Regions from separate parts of the Streptomyces albidicamelliae genome, predicted to be linked through region 1. Evidence: riboswitches for the same ligand, from Rfam matches in the RefSeq annotation. Region 1 holds a riboswitch; the other holds the start of a gene.
The links. A riboswitch is a leader RNA that binds a small molecule or an ion and turns the genes downstream of it on or off. The one in region 1 is predicted to bind thiamine pyrophosphate.
Positions count from the first base shown of each region.

Region 1 (7,496 bases):
GCCATCGGCGGCGCCACCCTCGCCGCCGAGGCGGCCGCGCTGGGCCTGATCGACGAATACCGGACGCTGGTCCACCCGGTGCTCGTCGGCGGCGGCATCCCGTACTTCCCCCGGCACGAGCGCCGCGTGGACCTCGAACTCGTCGAGACCCGCACCTTCGGTTCGCAGGTCGTCTACCTCCGCCACCGGGTGACGCGCGTTCACTAGGGTGGCTGGCTTGGAGTGCGGGGCGGGGTGAAGGCTGTTCTGATCAACACGTTGTCATGCGCTGTCCAGCGGGGTCGTCGTGTCGATCAGAGGAGCGAATGATGGTGCGTCGTATGCGAGCCGTGGGGCTGATTGGTGTGGCGGCCGCGACGGTACTCCTGGCGCCGGCTGAGTCGTCCCTGGCTGCGGGGGTGGAAACGGGTCGGGACGGCAAGACCGCCAAGGTGATCAAGGTCACCAACCGGCTGACCCGGGTTCGAGTGCTCGAGCTGGGAGGCCCTCAGCCGAGTGTGGGGAATGAGACGATCGGAAGCGGCGACATCCTCGATGCTCGGGGCAAGGTCATCGGCTCGTTCGCGGTGGAGTGCACTGTCACGCAGCACGAACCGCCCGTCACGATGCTTCAGTGCCTCAGCGTCCTTGATCTACCCGAAGGACAGATCATGTTCCACAGTCGGCAGAAAGCCGGCGAGAACCCGACTGCCGCGGTCACGGGAGGCACGGGAGCGTACGTCGGCGCTGGGGGGACCGCTACCTTTGTTGATCTCGGCAACCGCGAACAGGCCGTCACCATCACCCTGACTGCCAAGCGCTGACCGCGACCTGCGGCAGCCCAGCCTGGTGTGCGTACGAAGGCATCGGACCAGCACTTTCACAACAGGCCCTGGGCCCAGTCCCGGAACGCCGCCGCCTCACACGATCCGCCCCACTCGCTCGGGAGGGCGCGCGGGTCAGGACCGGCGTCGTACACGCAACGGCACATAGACGAGCAGCGCCGCGAGGAACGCGACGGGGTAGGCGAGGTCCGCGCTGTGCAGGGCCCGGGCGACGGGCCCCACGTACAGGCTGGTGCTCATGAACGGCACCGCCACGGCGAAACCGACGACGAACGCGGTGACGGCCGGCCACCACGGCTGCGGTGCGGCTTCCTCCTGCGCCAGGTCGACCGGGCGGTCGCCGCGCGCCCGTGCGCGGGCCACCCAGTCGACGATCACGATCGCGACGAACGCGGGGATCCAGTAGCCGACGAACAACAGCACGTTCTGGAAGCGGGCCGTGGTGTCCGCGGCGTGCATCCACAGCACGAGCGGGAATCCGAGCACAGCGGCGAGCGCGGCGGCGACCGGCCGGGGCAGCCGCACGCCGATGGTCTGCAGCGCCAGCGACCCGCTGTAGTCGTTCATGGCGTTGCTGCACAGGGCCGCGACGGCGACGGCGAGGAGGCCGAACGCGCCGAGCGCGCCGCCGCCGAGCAGCCGGTCGACACCGCGGGCGGTCTGGTCGGTGAACTGGGCGGCGCCCCACAGACCGAGTGCCTGCACGGCGACGAACGACACGCTGACACCGAGCAGGGTGCACCAGAACATGCTGGGACGCGAGGCGGTGCGGGGCAGGTAGCGACTGAAGTCACTGGCGTACGGCGCCCACGAGAGCGCGAGACTCAAGGCGATGGTGCAGGTCAGCACGAATGCGCCGGCCCGGTCGGCACCGTGCACGGTCGCGGCCGTCGCGGGCTGGGTGCCGTGCACGAGCTTCACCGCCAACGCGACGAACGAGGCGGCGAGCGCGAAGGTCATCACCGTCTGCAGGCGGTGGATCGCCTCGTACCCGATCACGCCGAGCGCCCCCTGGGCCACGAGCATCACCAGGACGCCCAGCCAGAACGGCCAGCCGAACAGCTGGGCCAGCGCGTCACCCCCGAACAGGCCGATCAGGGCGTCCCAGGCGATGGAGGACAGCCACTGCAGGGCGCCCGGCAGAGCGACGGCCCGTCCGAAGGCCAGCCTCGCCAGCGGGAGTTGGCCCGCCCCGGTCTGGCTGCCCCAGGTTCCCAGATAGGCCGTGGGCACCGCGCCGAGCAGGGTACCGAGCACCACGGCGAGCAGCGCGGTGGCGAAGTCCAGCCCGAGGGCCGCGCCGACCGTACCCGTGAAGACGCCGGTCATCGTCAGGTTGGGCGCGAACCACACGGTGAACAGGCGGCGGGGGCTGCCGTAGCGAGCGTCCTCGGGCACCGGCGCGATGCCGCGGGCTTCCACTCGCAGATCGCCGGGGGCCGTCGGCATCCGGCCGTCGAAGACCCCCCGCGCCTCGGCCACGGCCGTCTCATCATGGGCATACGGCAACGACATACGACATCCCTCCGCCAGTCCTAACTGGTTCAGGTTCAACGGGTGTGATCTCAGCCCCCGTGCGGGGGCACCCCGTGTCCAGGTATGGCGGCCAGAATAGCCCGGTCCGGTGACCGGTTCCGGTCGGGGGGAGGCGAGGGCCGGCCGGAAGGGCGCGGCGCCCGTCAGTCGACTGCCCAGACGCGTACGCGTAATCGAGCGCTAACTCTCTGTGGCGGTGGCTTCGGGTGGCAGCGACCGGTCATGCCGGAAGGCGGCGGCATACCCGTGCCGCCGCCTTCCAGGGACGTTCTCCCTCCCCGAGGCGCCCTCAGGCCTGAGCGAGGCTTCCCTCAGGCCTGCACGAGCACGGTGCACCAGACCTCGTTGTGGTCCCCGATGCCGCAGTCGCCGATCTCCCCGCTGCGGATCTTCGTCCAGACCCCCTTGGCCCGCCAGTGCCAGGTGCCGACCCGCGAGAACCGCTCGTGGTAGCCGTGCGTGGCGAACGTGAAGGCGTCGACGTCCTTACCGGTGCCGTTACCGCCCCGCGTTCCGTTGCCGAACGACTCCTGCCTGCACTTGGCGTGCTTGAACTCGCTCCCGGTGCCGCCGCCCCAGTTCCACACGTCGCAGTAGTGCGGGCCCTCGCCAAGACTCATGGTGTAGTGCATCGTCTCGCCGGTCCGGTTCTTCACCGCGCCGCACAGGGGACCCACACAGCCGTCCGCGGAGGCGGTCGTCGCCCCCGCGACGACCGCTCCGGACGCCATGAAAGCGGTCGCGACGACGGCGACGGCTGTCCGATTGGCTCGGGACATTATCTTGCGCATGACAATTCCATTCTCTTGTTGCGTCGGGTTGGTCACGTCTGACGCGACTGCCGGCAGGGCGGGCGGACACGCCGCTCCCGGGAAGGCTCCGGGAGCGGATGTCGGTGTTCTCCGCGGCATGCGGTGCTTGCCGCGATCCGCCTGACGGCATGTGAGGTGAGGATCTACGGTGAACCTTGCGGAAACCTTGGGACGGCCGCCCTGTCGGTGGCCCCGGAGCGAATGACGGAGGACCGAGGGCGTGCCGGCCCTCCTCGGCGGATGAACAGCCCGCCGCACCACGGCCGTTCCCTCCTCCTCCCGCGTGAGGCGCGATGAACCTGCACCTGCTCGGACCTGTGGACCTGCGTGTCGCGGGACGCGCGGTCGACATCGGGGAGCCGCGTCGTCGAGCGGTCCTCGCGGCGCTGGCGACCGACACCGGTCGGCCGGTCTCCGTGAGCACGCTGGTGGACCGGGTCTGGGACACCACCGCGCCCGACGGAGCCCGTTCCGCCCTCTACTCCCACATCAGCCGTCTGAGGCGGCTGTTCGACGGCGCGGCATCCACGGACGGCGTGGCGCCCACGGCAGACGGTGACCGGGCAGCCGTACCCAGGACGTCGTTTCGCATCGCACGCACCTCCGGTGGATACGTCCTGGAGGCGGACGAACACGCCGTCGACCTGCTCCGATTCCGCTCGCTCGTCGAGCGGGCGCGCCAGCCGCAGGTGTCCGACCCGCAGCGCACCGAGTTCCTGGGAGAGGCGCTGCGGCTGTGGCGGGGAGTGCCGTTGGCGGGGCTGCCTGGGGCATGGGCGGAGCGCACGCGTACCGCCTGGACGCAGGAGCGTCTGGAGACGGCGCTGGCGTGGGCCCACGCCCTGCTGAGGCAGGAGAAGTCCGCGGAAGTGCCCGCCGTACTGCGGCCCTTGCTGGCGGAGCACCCGCTGAGCGAGCCCCTCGCCATGCTGCTGATCCGCAGCCTGGCCACCAGTGGGAGAACCGCCGAGGCCGTGGACACCTACACCCGGATCCGTCGGCAGCTCGACTTCGATCTGGGCGTGGCTCCGGGCCGTGAACTGCGGTCGGCGTACGAGGAGCTGCTGCGCGACGCCCGAGGTCAGGAGCCGGCGGCGACGGTGACCGACCCGGTCCTGGCCAAGTCAGCCGCCCCGGCCACCGTCCTGCCTCCCGCCCAACTCCCACCGGCGGTAGCCCACTTCAGTGGCAGGGAGGAGCAGCTGACCGAGCTCACGGAGTGCCTGCTCATCACAGACGGCCCGCAGGCCGGAACAGCAGCGGTCGTCTCCGCCGTCTCCGGCGTCGCGGGCATCGGCAAGACCGCGCTGGCGGTGCGCTGGGCGCACCAGGTGCGTGACGCCTTCCCCGACGGACAGCTCTACGTCGATCTCCGGGGCTACGACCCGGACGAACCGGTCTCCGCCGCCCAGGCACTCTCGGGGTTCCTCTCCGCCCTGGGCGTGCCCGGCCAGGAGATACCGCTGCGGCTCGACGACCGGGCCGCGCGCTACCGCACCGCGGTGGACGGACGGCGGCTGCTCGTCCTTCTCGACAATGCCGCATCCGCCGCACAGGTGCGCCCGCTGCTGCCGGGAAGCCCGACGTGCAAAGTGGTCATCACGAGCCGCGACTCGCTGTCGTCCCTGGTGTCGTTGCACGGGGCGCACCGCGTGGTCCTCGACGTCCTCTCCCCGGACGAGGCATTCGCGCTGCTGCGCTCCCTGATCGGACCGCGCGTCGACGCGGACCACGCGGCCGCAGCCGGCCTGGCCGAACAGTGCGGGCGCCTGCCGCTGGCCCTGCGAGTGGCGGCCGAGCTGGCCCTGTCACGCCCCCTGGAGCCACTGGCCCGCCTGGTGGAGGAACTGCGGGACGAACGGCGGCGCCTGGACCTGCTCGACTCCGGCGACGGAGATCCCCGGGCCGCCGTCCGCGCGGTCTTCTCCTGGTCCTACGACCGCCTCCCCGACCAGGCGGCGCGACTGTTCAGGCTGCTGGGCCTGCACCCAGGGACCGACGCGGACGTGTACGCGGCCGCCGCGCTGACCGGCGAAACCGTGGAGCGCGCCCGACGGTCCCTGGACGTCCTGTCCCGCGCGCACCTGGTGCGTCGGAGTGGGCCCGGCCGTCATGTCATGCACGACCTGCTGCGCGCCTACGCCGCGGAGCTCGCGAGCCGGCACGACGGCGCGGCGGAGTGTGACGCCGCCCTGACCCGCCTGCTCGACCACTGCCTCGCGGCGTCTGCGGCGGCCATGAACGTGCTGTATCCCGCCGAACGGCATCTGCGGCCCGCCGTCGAAGTGCCCGACACAGGTCTGCCGCCTCTGCGGACGGCCGACGAGTGCCGTGCCTGGCTGCGCGCCGCCCAGCACACACTGGTGGCTCTGTGTTCCAGGACCGAGGAGCCCGGACCGTCCCGGCACACCGTGCGCATCGCCACCACGCTCCACCGTCACTACGAACGCTCGGGACACCTCACCGACGCCCTGACGGTGCACACGCATGCCCTTCGCGCAGCCCGCGCGGTGGGGGACACCCGGGGTGAAATCGATGTCCTGGCCTGCGTCGGCGCGGTCCACCGGCGACTCGGAGACTACGAGAGCGCGCACCGGCACCACGCGGACGCGCTGGAACTGTGCCGGCGGATCGGGTACGAGGCCGGGGAGGCGCGTCATCTCACCAACGTGGGCGTGCTCCACGAGTTGCGGGGCCGCTACCGGGAGGCCGCCGAGCACCACGAGAAGGCGGTCGAACTGTTTCGCGCGGCCGGTGACGCCCACGGAGAGGCCGACGTGCTGAACAACCTCGGCATCGTGCAGGAGTTGCTGGAGGACTACCACGCGTCGATCGAGCGGTACGAGCAGGCGCTGGCCCTCTACCGGCTCACCGGCCATACGTTCGGGGAAGCGAGTGCTCTCGGCAACCTGGGCATCGTCCTGTCGCGGCTGGACGACCACGCGGCCGCGGCTGGGCGGTTCGAGCAGGCGCTCGCGCTCTTCCGCCGGCTCGGGCACACCGGGGGAGAGGCGCACGCGCTGTCCAACCTGGGAAACGCACTGTGCCGACAGGGAAGGTACGACGAGGCCGCCGAACACCAACGACAGGCCCTCGACCACTTCCGCCGCACCGGGGAACCCTACGGAGAAGCGGGCGCGCTCAACGGCCTGGGCGAGGCCCTGCACGGAACCGGACGGCACGCCGAGGCCCTCGACGCCTACGCGGCGGCCCTGGAGGTGGCCCGCGGAATCGGGGAACAGGAGGAACAGGCCCGCGCCCACATGGGCACGGCGCTCGTCCGGCAGGCGAGGGGAGAGCGGGCGCAAGCCATCGACCACCTCGACCGAGCAGTGTCCCTCTACACCGCACTGGACTCTCCCCGCGCGGAAGAGGCGCGTACGGTCCTCCTCTCCGTGACGGCCGAACAGGCCGAGCGGTTCGGTCTCGGCTGACCCAAGGTGTGCTGCTGGAACCAGGGCTACTGCTCGCGAACTCGTCGGATAGGCTGCCGCCTCCTGTAAGGGATCTTCCTGAAGAGGTGTGAATGAAGACAGGCAGACGAACCGCCGCGGTGGCCACGCTCGTGGGGGCGCTGGGGCTCTCGGCGCTGAACGCGCCGACGGCTCAGGCGGCGGACACCGGTATCACCGTGTCGGACATCGTCGTCAACAACGACAAGCCGATCGTCGTCGGCACGTCGAAGGTGGTGGAGCCGACCCTCAGCTTCACCATCGCGTTGCCCTCCGGGTACAGCACGGCCGACCCCTCCCGCTATGACGCGTACCCCTTCCTCTACCGGGGCAGTATCACGACGGCGGCCGACACCGGAGAGAACTTCATCGGCCCCAGCGGCTACACCTGCTACGAGACCGACTCCAAGCACGCTCACTGCGAGGGCAACCTCTACATCGACCCTCACCCGAGCCAGGAACACGTCGACTCCAACAGTGACGCCACCACCTGGAAGGTTGGCGTCTCGCTGAAGCTGTGGAAGGCCGACGGCGGCCTCAAGACCGGCGAGTTGGAGACGCGCGCTCAGACCGCCCGGCTCAAGCGCGCGGCGAAGGCCACCGCCAACGCCTCGCCGGAGCCGGTCGCCAAGGGCAGGTCGATCAGCGTCACGGGCAAGCTGACCCGGGCGAACTGGAGCACGAAGAAGTACGACGCCTACAGCGGGCGTACCGTCAGCCTCCAGTTCCGCGCCAAGGGCGCCGACGCCTTCAAGACGGTCAAGAAGGCCACCACCAGCAGCACCGGAAGCCTGAAGGCCGCAGTCACCGCCTCGGTCGACGGCTCCTACCGCTGGGTGTACTACGGCAACTCCACGACCGGCGTCGCCACC
Region 1 covers NZ_CP106795.1:8,130,566-8,138,061, forward strand. Annotated here, with positions in the region: gene N8I86_RS36750 (dihydrofolate reductase family protein) at 1-207, shown strand, start outside; gene N8I86_RS36755 (allene oxide cyclase barrel-like domain-containing protein) at 306-803, shown strand; gene N8I86_RS36760 (purine-cytosine permease family protein) at 939-2,339, opposite strand; TPP riboswitch at 2,329-2,424, opposite strand; gene N8I86_RS36765 (hypothetical protein) at 2,672-3,151, opposite strand; gene N8I86_RS36770 (AfsR/SARP family transcriptional regulator) at 3,466-6,606, shown strand; gene N8I86_RS36775 (hypothetical protein) at 6,699-7,496, shown strand, end outside.

Region 2 (7,496 bases), 5.6 Mb from region 1:
GCGGGTGGAGTTCGCCTTCGGCGCGGAGGTCACCCGGGTGCTGGAGGCGGGGGGCCGGGCGGCCGGCGTGGAGCTGGCGGACGGGACGGCGGCCGAGGCGGACTTCGTCGTCGGCACGGGCCCCTGGCGGCTGGGCGGCATGCTCCCGAGCAGGGACCTCTACGGCGCCGGGGACGTGCCGGCGGAGCGCGAGGACCGCTACCCGGGCCGGGTGGTGGTGTGCCTGGCACTGCGCGGCGCACGCGAGCCCGGCGCCGTGCACCGCACGGTGGTGCACGCGGCGGACGGCGAGGGTGATCTCGATCTGTTCCGGCACGGGGTGCCGCCCGAGCTGCCGACGGTCCTGGTGGACCGCCCGGACGACCCGGCCCTGCGTCCCGGCCCGGACCACGAGTCCGTGGTGCTGACGGCGACCGTGCCGGCGGCGACGGAGTACGACTGGGCCGCGCCGGGCGCCGCCGCCGCCTTCGCGGACCGGATGGCCGCCGCCGCCGAGCGCGCGGTGCCGGGGCTGCGCGAGCGGTTGCTGTGGCGCGAGATCCGTACGCCCCTGGACACCGAGCGGGAGACGGGCGCGAAGGGCGGTGCGGTGCCGCCGCCCGCGCTGGCCGCGCCGGAGGGTGTGCTGCACCCGGCCAACGCCACCGCGATGCCGGGCCTGTTCGCCGCCGGCGGCTGGTCCCACCCGGGCGGCGGTCTGCCGCACGCGGGCATGTCGGGAGCGCTGGTGGCCGGACTGATCGTGGAGGGCCCGGAGTTCCGCGGTTCGCGGTGAGCGGGGGCCCGGCGGCTCAGAAGCGGTACTGCTCGTCGTACCCGGCGCCGGGCTGCGTCTGCTGCCCGCCCGCCTGGTAGGGGTAGGGCTGCTCCTGCGGGAGTTCGCCGCCGTAGTTCTCGTCGGTGCGCTGCTGCGGCACCCACACCCCGCCGGCCGGCGTCTGCTGGTAGCCGCCGGTGGCGTACGGGTCCTGGGTGTAGCCCTGCTGGCCGTACTGCTGCGCGTAGCCCGGGTCGTACGCGGCGTCCCCGTAGGACTGGCTGCCGATGTACGGGTCGGAGTAGTTGGCGTAGCCCTGCTGGCCCGCGTCGTAGCCGGCGTAGCCCTGCTGCTGGCCGTAGCCGGAGTAGTCGTAGGCGTAGGCCTGCTGTCCGTCGCCCTGGGGCTGGCCGGCGTTCGCGTAGGCGGTGTCGCCGTAGACGCCGTAGTTGCCGGTGTCGTCGGGCATGGGCTGCGGCTCGTAGACGGCGGTCGACTCGGCGGCGGTGGGCTCGGCGGAGCGGGCCGGGGTGAAGACGTCGTCGCGGTCGTAGTCGTCGTCGCCGTAGGCGGGGCGCTCGGGGCCGTGGTCGGCATCCCGGTCGTCGCCCGTCGCGTCCGCGGACGGCTCGGGGTCCGCCTCGTACCGCTCGGCCCGGCCGCGGCGCCGCTTGCTGCCGCCCGGCTCGTCGTCCTCGCCGTCGGGGCGCTTGACCGCCCAGCCCGCGGCGAACCCGCGGCGGAAGGACAGGGTGACGTAGGTCTGCCCGAGGGCGAAGGCGATCGCGCCCAGGCCGATCACGATGACGGACGGCATGAGCACGCCGAGCACGACACCGAGGAAGCCGACGAAGGCCAGCAGCCGCCAGCGAAGCCGCGCCTTGTACTGCAGCAGCACCTCGCCCAGCAGCCACAGTGCGACGACGCCGAACGCGATGTAGAGGACCGTCCAGCCCATGTACGCCCCTCTCCCAGTGGCCGCTACGCAGTGTGTCGTATCGCGGTGCGGCCGGTCTAGGCCTGCGGGGGGTGGTGCAGGCCCAGGTTCTCGTAGATTTCCAGGGTCGCCGTGGAGTTGTTGAGCGTGATGAAGTGCAGTCCGGGCACTCCCTCGGCCAGCAGCCGTGCGCAGAACTCCGTGGCGAACTCGATACCGATCGAGCGTACCGCCGCCGGATCGTCCTTCGCTGTGAGGATCCGCTCTTTCAGGGCGTCGGGGAAACTGGCGTTGCTGAGCTTGGGCAGCCGCTCCAGCATCTTCACGCTGGTGACCGGCAGGACCTCGGGGATGACCGGGGTGTCGCAGCCGGCGGCCGCGACCCGGTCGCGCAGCCGCAGATACGACTCCGGCCGGAAGAACATCTGTGTGATGGCGTAGTCGGCACCCGCCCGGCACTTGTCCACGAAGTGCTGGACGTCGGTGTCCCACTGCGAGGACCGCGGGTGCATCTCCGGGAACGCGGCGACGCCCACGCAGAAGTCGCCCGACTCCTTGATGAGCCGTACGAGTTCGGCGGCGTAGGTCAGGCCCCGCGGATGCGGGACCCATGCGCCCATGGGGTCGCCGGGCGGGTCGCCGCGCACGGCGAGCATGTTGCGGATGCCCGCGTCCGCGTACTGGCCGATGATGTTGCGCAGTTCCGCGATGGAGTGGTCGACAGCCGTGAGGTGGGCGACCGGGGTGAGCGTAGTGTCCGCGACGATCTGCTCGGTCTCCTTGACCGTGCCCGCGCGGGTCGAGCCGCCGGCGCCGTAGGTCACGGAGACGAAGTCGGGAGCGACCGCCTCGACCCGCCGGAGCGCGCTCCACAGGTTCCGCTCGCCCTTGGGGGTCTTCGGCGCCGAGAACTCGAACGAGTACGTCGTCTTTCCGGTGGCGAGGATGTCGCGCACGGTGCGGGCGCGATCAGTCCTGGTGGATGCGGTTCCGAGGGCCATATGGGCAGGTTAGCCAGGGGTGGGCGGTACCCCAACCGGACGCCGGTAATTTGGCTGATTTGTCGGCTTGCTGTCCACCCATTGGACAGAATCCCGGACAGTGGCCGCCCGCGGCGCCCTCAGAGCTGCCGCAGCCGCTTCGCGAACTCCGCCGCCGCGGCACCCGGGTCCGCCGCCTCGGTGAGGGCGCGGACCACGACCACCCTGCGGGCGCCGGCGTCCAGCACCTGGTCCAGGTTGGCGAGGTCGATCCCGCCGATGGCGAACCAGGGGCGGTCGGTGCCGAGGCCGGCGGTGTACCGGACCAGGTCGAGCCCGGGCGCGTGACGGCCGGGCTTGGTGGGGGTGGGCCAGCACGGGCCGGTGCAGAAGTAGTCCACGCCGTCCTGCTCGGCGGCCGCGGCGGCCTCGGACTCGGCGTGCGTGGAACGGCCGATCAGGACGTCGTCGCCGAGGATCGCTCGGGCCGCGGGGACCGGCAGGTCGCCCTGGCCGAGGTGCAGCACCCCGGCACCGGCCGCGTGCGCGACGTCCGCCCGGTCGTTGACCGCGAGCAGCTTGCCGTGCCGGGCGCAGGCGTCCGCGAAGACCCGGAGGGTCTCCAGCTCCTCGGCGGCTTCCATGCCCTTCTCGCGCAGCTGCACGATGTCGACACCGCCGGCCAGGACCGCGTCCAGGAAGCCGGCGAGGTCGCCCCGGTCCCTGCGGGCGTCCGTGCAGAGGTACAGACGGGCGTCGGCGAGGGCGGCGCGGGCGGTGTCGGACATGCGTGGGTCCCCCCGTGATCGGTCTACCTGCTGGTTCTCGGGTGGCGTGCGGGCCCGGGGCACGCACGCCACCCCCCTGGTGCGGCTGGGCTCAGACGGCGAGCGCCTGGGCGCGGCGCTTCACCTCCGTGCCGCGATTCTCGCTCAGGGCCTGCGCGGGAGTGCCGGGCAGGGTGGGGTCGGGGGTGAAGAGCCACTCGATCATCTCTTCGTCCGTGAAGCCGTCGTCCCGCAGGAGCGTCAGGGTGCCGGTCAGGCCCTTGACGACCTTGTCCCCGTCGATGAAGGCGGCGGGGACGTGCAGCGCCCGGTTCTCACCACGGCGTACGGCGATCAGCTGGCCCTCCTTGACCAGCTGCCGCACACGCGTCACCTCGACGCCGAGCTGTTCGGCGATGTCGGGGAGGGTGAGCCAGGCGGGGACGAGAGCATCGATCTTTGCGTCAATCTCGGTCACGAGTCCTAGGGTAGGCGCTCCGTCCGGGGTGCCGCTCGATGCCGACGGCCGACCGCGGCGCCGGTCAGTCGGCCGTGGCGTTCTTCAGGGGGCGGGCCGGATCGGTCAGGGCCTCGGGGTCCATACGGCGGCCCGCCTCGATCAGGCGGCGGCCCTGGGCCAGGTCGCGGGGCCGGCCCACCGCCAGCAGCGCCACCAGCCGGCCCTCGCGCAGCCAGCACACCGACCAGGCGGGTCCGGCCGGGTCGCCGCGCCACACCAGGCGGTCCGCCGCTGCGTGGTGCCCGGCGTACTGCACGAAGCGGCCGAACTGCTCGGACCAGAAGTACGGCACCGGGTCGTAGAGCGCCGGGGTCTCGCCGAGGATGTTCGCGGCGACCGTCCGGGGCCCCTGGAGGGCGTTGTCCCAGTGGTGGACGAGCAGCCGCTCGCCGTAGCGGGCGGAGGGGAAGGAGGCGCAGTCGCCGACCGCGTACACGTCCTCGGCCCCGGTGCGCAGGCGGGCGTCCGCGACGACCTCGCCGTGCGGCCCCAGTTCGATGCCGGAGCCGGCCAGCCAGCCGGTGGCCGGCCGGGCGCCGATGCCGACGACGACGGCGCCCGCGGGCAGCCGGGTGCCGTCGGTCAGCACCACCGCGCCCGGTTCGACGCGCTCCACGCGCGCGCCGGTGCGCAGGTCGGCGCCGCTGTCGGCGTACCAGGCGGCCATGGGCGCGGCCACCTCGGCGGGCAGGGCGCCCGCGAGCGGCCGGTCGGCGGCCTCGACGACGGTCACCGCGCAGCCCGCCTCCCGGGCGGCCGTGGCGAACTCGGCGCCGATCCAGCCGGCGCCGACGACCACGATGTCGTGCTGCCGGAGCAGCACGGGCCGCAGCCGTTCGGCGTCGTCCAGGGTGCGCAGCAGATGCACGCCGGGTACGCCCTCCGTGCCGGGCAGGGTGACGGGTTCGGCCCCGGTGGCCAGGACCAGGACGTCGTAGGGCACCGGGCCCGCCTCGGTGTCCAGCACGCGTTCGGCGGGGCGCAGGCCCTGTGCCTCGCAGCCGAGGCGCAGCTCGACGCCGAGGGACTCGAAGTCGACGTCGAAGGCGGAGCCCTCGGCCGTGCCGAGCAGCACGGCCTTGGACAGCGGCGGCCGGTCGTACGGCTGGTGCGGTTCGGCGCCGATGACGGTCACGGCTCCCTTGAAGCCCTGTTCCCGCAGGGCGACCGCGGTCTGCACCCCGGCCATGCCCGCGCCCACGACGACCACGCGCCGTTCCTGTGACGTGCCCTGTTGCGGTGTCTGCTCGCTCACCCGATCACCATAGACAACTGACGAAACGTCAGTCAGGGGGCGTGCTCGGTGACCTGCTCCACAACGCTCGTACCGCTGCCCGCGGCGGACTCCCACTCCCAGGTCTCCGCCAGCCGCAGCCGGCCGTCGGGCAGCTCCACGACGGTGGACACGCAGTGCCCGCCGGCCGTGGTCCCGTCGGTGCGCAGCTGCACGTACCGGAAGTCCAGCCGGTCGCCCTCGCGGGTCCCGACCAGATGGCCGCGCACGACCTCGCCGCCCGCGTACTCCGCCCAGATGCGGCCGTCCGTCTCGTGGTAGGCGAACCGGGTGCGGGTACCCACCTGACCTGGGGCCTGGTCCGCGACGGGGGCGAAAATCAGACCGTCGAGCGAGCGGTGCATGACGGAGGGCTCCCTTACGGGTGACGAGCGGGACGGACTAGGGTGGCCACCGTACAAGCACTCGCGGGAGCCTGGACGCACCGGGCTGAGAGGGAGGCTGGCGGCCTCCGACCGTACGAACCTGATCCGGGTCATGCCGGCGAAGGGAGGGGCTGGACGCCCATGTCGTCACGTACGTCCGACGTCCTCGTCATCGGGGGCGGGATCATCGGTCTGGTCACGGCCTGGCGCGCGGCGCAGCGCGGGCTCACCACGGCGGTGGTGGACCCCGAGCCCGGCGGCGGGGCCGCACGGGTCGCGGCGGGGATGCTCGCCGCGGTCACGGAGCTGCACTACGGCGAGGAGACGCTGCTCGCTTTGAACCTGGAGTCCGCCCGCCGCTATCCCGGCTTCGCGGCCGAGCTCTCCGAGCTGACCGGCCACGACCTGGGCTACCGCCGGTGCGGCACCCTCGCGGTCGCCCTCGACGCCGACGACCGCGCGCACCTGCGGGAACTGCACGCGCTCCAGCAGCGCTCGGGCCTGGAGTCGGAGTGGCTGTCGGGGCGCGACTGCCGGCGTCTCGAGCCGATGCTGGCCCCCGGGGTGCGCGGCGGGCTGCGGGTCGACGGCGACCACCAGATCGACCCGCGGCGGCTGGCGACGGCCCTGGTGGCCGCGTGCGAGCACGCCGGGGTGGTGTTCCACCGCACCTGGGCCGAGCGGCTCGACGTCGTGCGCGAGCGGGCCGCCGGCGTCACCACGGCGGACGGCACCGAGCTGCGCGCGGAGCAGGTCGTCCTCGCCGGCGGAAGCATGAGCGGACGCCTCGCGGGCGTGCCGGACGCGCTGCTGCCACCGGTCCGGCCGGTGAAGGGGCAGGTGCTGCGGCTGGCCGTGCCCCGGCGGTTCGCCCCGTTCCTGAGCCGGACCGTGCGGGCCGTGGTCCGCGGCAGCCAGGTCTACCTCGTGCCGCGCGAGAACGGCGAGCTGGTCGTCGGCGCCACCACCGAGGAGCTGGGCTGGGACACGACGGTCACGGCGGGGGGCGTGTACGAGCTGCTGCGCGACGCCCACGAGCTGATCCCGGGCCTCACCGAGCTCCCGCTGACCGAGACCCGGGCCGGGCTGCGGCCCGGCTCCCCCGACAACGCCCCGCTGCTCGGCCCGTCCGGCCTGGACGGACTGCTGCTGGCCACCGGGCACTACCGCAACGGCGTGCTGCTCACACCGGTCACCGGGGACGTGCTGGCGCACGCGCTGGCCACCGGTGACCTCCCCGAGGAGGCCCGCCCGTTCACGCCCCAGCGTTTCACCGCCCCGCCGCCGGAGCGGCCCGCACGTCTCATGGAGCAGTCCGCATGACCCTCAGCCTCACCGTCTCCGTCAACGGGGAGCACCGGGAGATCGCCCCGGGCACCGCTCTCGACGCCCTCGTCCGCACCCTCACCGCGGCGCCCTCCGGGGTGGCCGCCGCCGTCAACGAGACGGTCGTGCCGCGCGGCCAGTGGGCGACCACCGCGCTCGCCGAGGGCGACCGCGTCGAAGTACTCACCGCAGTCCAGGGAGGCTGAACCGATGGCCGACGACCCCTTCGTGCTGGGCGGTGTGCACCTGGACTCCCGGCTGATCATGGGCACGGGCGGCGCGCCCAGCCTGGACGTGCTGGAGCGGGCGCTGACCGCCTCCGGCACCGGGCTGACCACGGTCGCGATGCGGCGGGTCGACCCGTCCGTGCACGGCTCGGTGCTGTCGGTGCTGGAGAAGCTGGGCATCCGCGTGCTGCCGAACACGGCGGGCTGTTTCACCGCCGGGGAGGCCGTGCTGACCGCGCGCCTCGCCCGCGAGGCACTGGGCACGGACCTGGTCAAGCTGGAGGTCATCGCCGACGAGCGGACCCTGCTGCCCGACCCGGTGG
Region 2 covers NZ_CP106795.1:2,536,647-2,544,142, forward strand. Annotated here, with positions in the region: gene N8I86_RS11765 (phytoene desaturase family protein) at 1-775, shown strand, start outside; gene N8I86_RS11770 (SCO2102 family sporulation regulator) at 792-1,715, opposite strand; gene metF (methylenetetrahydrofolate reductase [NAD(P)H]) at 1,772-2,695, opposite strand; gene thiE (thiamine phosphate synthase) at 2,815-3,462, opposite strand; gene N8I86_RS11785 (Rv2175c family DNA-binding protein) at 3,554-3,919, opposite strand; gene N8I86_RS11790 (NAD(P)/FAD-dependent oxidoreductase) at 3,984-5,216, opposite strand; gene N8I86_RS11795 (hypothetical protein) at 5,249-5,599, opposite strand; TPP riboswitch at 5,653-5,764, shown strand; gene thiO (glycine oxidase ThiO) at 5,762-6,943, shown strand; gene thiS (sulfur carrier protein ThiS) at 6,940-7,152, shown strand; partial or broken gene N8I86_RS11810 (thiazole synthase) at 7,157-7,496, shown strand, end outside.
Region 2: it holds a riboswitch for thiamine pyrophosphate, as region 1 does, so the genes downstream of both, thiO (glycine oxidase ThiO) here and N8I86_RS36760 (purine-cytosine permease family protein) in region 1, are expected to answer to the same signal.